Regions from separate parts of the Pradoshia sp. Z4_20 genome, predicted to be linked through region 1. Evidence: riboswitches for the same ligand, from Rfam matches in the RefSeq annotation. Region 1 holds a riboswitch; the other holds the start of a gene.
What was found. A riboswitch is a leader RNA that binds a small molecule or an ion and turns the genes downstream of it on or off. The one in region 1 is predicted to bind glycine.

Region 1 (3,433 bases):
TTGGCCTTTTGCATAAGTGGATAAAACAGCCCGTGATTCCGGGTGCACTGTCTCTGAAACAAGCAGTTTCTTACGACGTGTATGTCCTGCTGAGAGCATGGCTGCCTCGGCCAGAGCAGTTCCCCCATCATACATGGAGGAGTTCGCCACATCCATTCCGGTCAGTTCACAAATCATCGTTTGAAATTCAAAAATAGCCTGCAATTCTCCCTGGGAAATCTCCGGTTGATACGGTGTATAAGCGGTATAAAACTCTGATCTTGATATAACGTGATCAACGATGACTGGCATGTAATGGTCATATACTCCCGCTCCAAGAAAAGAACTATGGGTCCTGAGATTGGCATTTTTCTCGGCCAGCTCAGTTAATTCTTTCAGAAGTGCTGATTCAGACTTTGCTTTTTTTAGCTTGTATTCACCCTTAAACCTTACTTTTTCAGGTATATCAGAAAATAAGTCATCGATTGATTCTACACCAATCGCTGTTAACATCTGTTCAGTATCCTGCTCTGTCATTGGTAAATAACGATGCTTCATTTTTTTACTCCTCCTGCCTGAGTGCGTTTATAAAATGGAGTACTAACAATTTTCGCCTTTAATCTTTTTCCCCGTATCTCAACCTCGACTACCTCATCAAGGTTAGCGAATTCTACATTAATCAGGACAAGGCCTACGTTTTTCTTTAAGGTTGGGGATTGTGTTCCAGTGGTCACTTCCCCGATGTTTTCATCCTTAACGAAAACCGGGTACCCATGTCTCGGAATACCGCGGTCAATCATTTCGATTCCGACAAGCTTTCTAGGGGCGCTATTTTCCTTCTGTTCCTTTAAAACTTCCTTACCAATAAAATGTTCTTTATCGGTTTTTACAGCGAACCCAATCCCCGCTTCGATAGGTGTAATCTTTGGAGATAACTCTTGGCCATATAAAGGAAGTTTTGCTTCAAACCGAAGCGTATCTCTTGCCCCAAGTCCACATGGAACCAATCCCTTATCCTTACCGAATTCTAAAAGATCTTTCCAAAGCTTCACTGTATCTTCACTCTTACAGTACAATTCAAATCCATCTTCACCGGTGTAGCCAGTTCTTGAAACAAGTACACTAATGCCATTTATCATGACATCTTCACGAAAAGCAAAGAAACCAATGGTATTGAGATCTACTTCCTCTGCAAGGTTCTGTAATATATCAGCTGCAAGCGGTCCCTGTAATGCCAATTGCCCTATTTGTTCCGATATATTTTTTAGTTCTACATCTTCGCTCGCATGCTTTTTTAACCACTCAAAATCTTTATCAATATTAGATGCGTTCACAACTAACAAATAATCATCTTCACCTTTTTTATAAATAATCAGGTCATCAACCGTTCCGCCATTCTCATAGCACATAGCAGTATACTGTGCCCGGCCCGTTTTCAGCTTACTGACATCGTTGGTCATCATCAGCTGCAAAAATGGTAAAGACCCAGCACCCTTAATCATGAATTCGCCCATATGTGATACATCAAAGAGGCCTGCTTTTGTACGCACTGATTCATGCTCCTGTTTAATGCCCGAAAATTGGACAGGCAATTCCCAGCCGCCAAAATCAATTGTTTTTCCTCCGTACTCCCTGTACACACTGATCAGCGGAGTCTGCTTTAATTCTCCCATCCTTACCCTCCTAAAATATTCGTTTTATACGGATTCTCTTGCTTGTTATGCCATTTAAATGATTGCTTGTTAACTTATTAAGTAAAACGCCGCTTTTCCACATTTGACCGAAGCGATATATCCTTCAGCGATCCACGAAAAAAAGGACAGAAACCTCCCTTATTAGGGGGGGCTCTGTCCTGATACCTGAAAGTTTACCGCCGGGTAACGTACTTCGGCGTTTCCTCTTGGGTGGCTTCACAATAAAGGAAGCGCTCTCCAGAGATGCGTCCAGCAAGAGTCTCTGTACCTGAGAGATTCATGGATTCACCATTTGCTCCTTCGGTGCCGCAAATACGGTCTCTCCCCTTGCCTTCATTCGCTCATATAATTATGTAAATTGGTCATACTAAACAAAAAGCAAGAGATAAGCCGTTTTCTAAATAGTCTTACATTTATATCCTACCATCAACAATTATCAGGTGGCAACATTTACGTTATCTCGATGAATGATTGGAAACTAAAAAAATATCAGTAACACCTCAGCTTTATTGGGGCAAAAAAATTGTTTAGGCGTCACTGAATAAATTCCTTATAATTTTCTGCCATCCGCATAAAGCATTTAATCAGATTTTAGCCGGAGATTAAACTCCTACTATTGTTTAGAAATTAATGACACCACCTATACCTATATAAGGTAAGAGAATTCTATTGAATTTAGTTAAATTACAAACAAGCATTTATCTAACTAGCTTAAATAAAGAAAGTTGGGATTCACATTGAGTTTAACACCAAAGGTCTATTTTGATGAAGATTGGGAAAAGGAGCTTGAGGAAAAGATTATGGAGGATGGCCCCTGGTGCAGCTACTCCCTTTTTAAACTCGGATTGGATGCCGAAAAGCATAATCTGATTCCAGATTTCAACGGCCTCCTTGCACCAAAGCATTTATCAGGATTTACACCTTTAACCCATCAGCTCGAAGCTGCTACCGAAGTCATTGAAAGAATGAATGGTAAAGCCATATTAGCTGATGAAGTAGGTCTTGGTAAAACAATAGAGGCCGGTCTGATCTTAAAGGAATATATGATTCGGGGCCTGGCAAGCAAAATACTAATACTAGTCCCAGCCTCTCTCGTATCTCAATGGGCACAGGAGCTTAATCAGAAGTTTCACATACCAGCTGTCATATACAGAAAGGGGTATGGGTGGGATTCTGAATGTATAATCACTTCCATAGATACTGCTAAACGAGAGCCTCATCGTTCTGCCATACTCGAACAAACCTATGACATTGTCATCATAGATGAGGCTCACAAGTTAAAAAACAATAAAACCAAAAACTATGAGTTTGTACAAAAAGTCCAGAGAAAGTTCTGTCTACTGTTAACGGCAACCCCTATTCAAAACAAGCTAGAAGAAATTTTTTATCTTGTATCATTGCTTAAGCCAGGGCATTTAGGAAGCTATGCCAAATTTAATGAACGCTTTTCTGCTAAGAAACGTTCATTAAAGGATGATGCTTATTTAAAAGAATTGGTTAATATGGTGATGATTCGAAATAAACGCCAGGATACCGGCATTGAGTGGACAAAAAGAAAGGTTGAAACAATTTTTATAGATTTCACCGAAAAGGAACAGGATCTATATGATGGAGTTTCTTCATTTAGGAAAGAATTGCCGGAGGGTATCGGGAGTACATTTTCTTCTTTAATCCTTCAGCGTGAGGCATGCAGCAGCAGGGAAGCCGTCTACTTTACGTTAAAAAATATGCTCGATCGAAACCCGGATGCCGGACTAAGC
Region 2 (3,433 bases), on a different contig from region 1:
TAATCAATAAGACAAACCATAATGGTGTAAGCAGCATTGCTAAACGTGTTTCCGCAGCAATGAGCATCACAATCAATATGAAAGCAAACATACCTAGGATTACATAATTTATAGCTGGTGTTAATGGAGCTCTAAATGTAGATTTAGCCCTTAAATCAGGTCTTGTTTTTACATATTTGATATGCGAGATTAAAATAATGCTCCATACCCAAATGAAACAGATGGCGCTGATTGTTGTAACGATTGTAAAGGCCTGCTCTGGTATCAGCTTGCTAAGCAGTGCACCGACAGAAACTACAATAGTAGAAGTTAATAATGCATTGCTCGGTACATGGTGCTTATTTAATTTTGAGAATCTTTTTGGTGCTTCTTTATGATTGCTTAAGTTGTACATAATCCGGCTGGTTGAGAATAAACCGCTGTTTGCAGCAGAGGCTGCCGATGTTAATACAACAAAGTTGATAATACCTGCCGCCATTGGAATACCGATTAAGGCGAAGACACCTACAAATGGACTGCTTGTTGCACTTAATTGATCCCAAGGATTGATGCATAAAATAACAAATAAGGCACCTACATAAAACAGCAAAATCCGTACCGGGATTTTGTTGATAGCAGATGGGATGTTTTTGCGCGGGTTAGCTGTTTCCGCAGCAGATACACCAATCAGTTCAACACCTACGAAGGAGAAGACAACCATTTGCAGTGATAGTAAGAACCCTGATATTCCATTCGGGAACATGCCGCCATGATTCCAAAGATTTGAAACAGAAACAGTTCCGCTATCTGTTTCAAATCCAATCACAAGCAGTACGATTCCTACGACAATTAGTGCAACAATAGTGACGACTTTAATAATCGCAAACCAGAATTCCAACTCACCAAACAGTTTGACGGTTAATAGATTTAATCCTAATAGAATTACTAAACAGATGATGGCAGGCACCCATTGCGGGATATCAAACCAGTATTGTGTATATAAACCAACAGCGATAATATCAGCCATGGCTGTCATAATCCAGCAGAACCAATACGTCCAGCCAGTCACAAATCCAGCCCATGGACCCAAATATTCAGCTGCGAAATCGATAAATGATGTATGATTTGTATTGGATAAAAGTAATTCACCCAGTGCTCTCATAACAAAAAATAGAGCTACTCCGATAATCAGATAAGAAAATAAGATGGATGGACCGGCTAAATGAATGGATTTTCCGGAGCCTAAAAATAAGCCGGTTCCAATTGTGCCCCCAATTGCTATTAATTGTACATGACGATTTTTTAAATCCCTTTTTAACTCTTGCTTAGCCAAGTTGCATGCCCCCGTTTAATCTTAGATGTCTAAAACAGGCACCTAGTAAAATAGATATTTATCATTTTTCTCGCTTGATTTAGATACTATGTCTCACCTCACTATTGATATTGGAAAATAAAAAAAGAGATTGGTTGTCTCCAATCTCTAAAAGGGCAAGAATAACAAAAATCGTTACCATTCTGTCCTTTTGCCTGAGATTGTGAATCCTTCGGCGCTGTATAAATACAGTCTCTCCAGAAGCTGCTCCCGCCATAGTTTTATCCACAGCGATCAAAGCGTGCTATATTAAATTATCAATTATCAGAGTATGTTACCTTATTAACATAATTCTGAAAAAATGTTATGGAAAAAATGCTATCACTAAATTATTATGTTGTCAAACTAAGTACATGTAATTAAATGATTTGTTGAAGCATATGGAAGAGACCAAGATTTACTTGAAATATATTTAACCCATATGCTTTTGAACAAACAATTAATGATACTAAACAAGCTTCAGTTCTGATAAACCATTACAATAAGTATTAAATAGTAAAGAAAGGTACTAGGTCTCTCTCTTTTTTTGTTTACTAATTTAAACATCTTGAGGAGTATTCCTTCAGATATATAAGCATGGCAGTGAGGTTAAGGGGAAGGCCAGAATCGAAAGCTCTCTTTTTCATGTTTATCTTAGCAGTAGCACAATTCATTCTGAAAAAAAGACCAAATCCATAAGGGATTTGGTCTTTAATCTACATTATTAAAAGGCAAATTCAAATTTAGAGTTCATCCGCTATCCCCAGCAGGATAATACCGAAGATAACAACTGCGATGATCATGTATTGTTTTTTAGTCAGCTTCTCTTTTAGGAAGATTCGTGACAGGATAATTGAAAAGATACTGTAAGAAGCAATCAATGGTGCTGCGATAATTGCATAGCCTGATGCCATGGCAAATACGTAGAAAAATTGACCAATCGTTTCCAAAATAGCTGCTATCCCTTTATCGCGCTCTTTAAATACATGGAAGGATTCCTTCTTTATAAAGCGAAGATAGATAAAACATACGGCAGCGCATAGGAAAAAGGTATATTCATACGCAAGTAAAGCTGAATTTTCGCTGATTAGATTCAATTCATCCAGATAGATGGCATCCGCAAATGTAGCAAGTCCATCAATAATGCAATATAAAATTGGGAAGATAATAGCCAAGAAACCAATTTGGTATTTTTTATCGATATGCTCGGAATTCAGTCGACGAACTTCATCTTCTGCTCTTTTTTCCAGAACGGCAATTCCCACAATCCCAAGAGTGATAATGATAATCCCAAGTACTTCAATGATACTTAGCTCATGAGTGAAAAAGATGAAGAGCAGAATGCTTGTTACGACACCTGAGGAATTCTGTATTGGTGAGGCGATAGACAATTCAATATAGCGCAAACCAATATACCCAAATGCCATGGAAAGGATGTATAAAGAAGATACTGGTAAATAATGAATCATCTCCATTGGATTGAACTGTATATCTTTTATAATCATATAGGCTGTTGCATGAATTCCCATGACAAGACCAACCATGATGATAATTTTAATATGGCTGTACTTGTCGTTGCTGTCTGATCCCTTTTTATAAAATAGGTCAGCACCACCCCATGCTAAAGCTGTTAGTAGTGAAAAAATAAACCACATAACGATTCTCCTTGTTGAAGTTTAATTAGCTTTCTGAACCCCGTATAACAAGACATACAGAATCGTTTACTCAAGTGAGAAGACGTTACTGCTGCTATTGCAAAACGGAGAGCAGAGCTGTGAATAAAAATGAATTTTAATAGAGTCACAGAGTCAAGAATATAATTTCATTGTAAACTGTGTCAAGGGATTTAAAGGATGAAACTATAATAGAAGTGTGCATTTAATATAACAATAGTAATGAAAGGGCTATCTTTTTGTTTTTCTTAATTTTTCAAATATAATAAAGGGAGAATTAACAATTATAGAAGAGGATGGAAAGTTCGCTAACCAGGGGAGATGGCTATGTTAGATTTAGTCCCAATTATGCTTGAAAAGGTAGGCATTATTGTCATTGTAGCCTTTTTAATTTCTAAAATGAATTCCTTTCGCCAAATCATTCACCCAG

Region 2: it holds a riboswitch for glycine, as region 1 does, so the genes downstream of both, AC4BHP_RS14700 (amino acid permease) here and gcvT (glycine cleavage system aminomethyltransferase GcvT) in region 1, are expected to answer to the same signal.

Annotation. Positions count from the first base shown of each region.
Region 1 covers NZ_JBZAJD010000001.1:347,151-350,583, reverse strand. The annotation lists gene gcvPA (aminomethyl-transferring glycine dehydrogenase subunit GcvPA) at 1-537, opposite strand, end outside; gene gcvT (glycine cleavage system aminomethyltransferase GcvT) at 534-1,652, opposite strand; glycine riboswitch at 1,825-1,916, opposite strand; glycine riboswitch at 1,920-2,010, opposite strand; gene AC4BHP_RS01690 (DEAD/DEAH box helicase) at 2,474-3,433, shown strand, end outside.
Region 2 covers NZ_JBZAJD010000007.1:42,626-46,058, reverse strand. The annotation lists gene AC4BHP_RS14700 (amino acid permease) at 1-1,312, opposite strand, end outside; glycine riboswitch at 1,485-1,562, opposite strand; gene AC4BHP_RS14695 (DMT family transporter) at 2,074-2,985, opposite strand; gene AC4BHP_RS14690 (sensor histidine kinase) at 3,331-3,433, shown strand, end outside.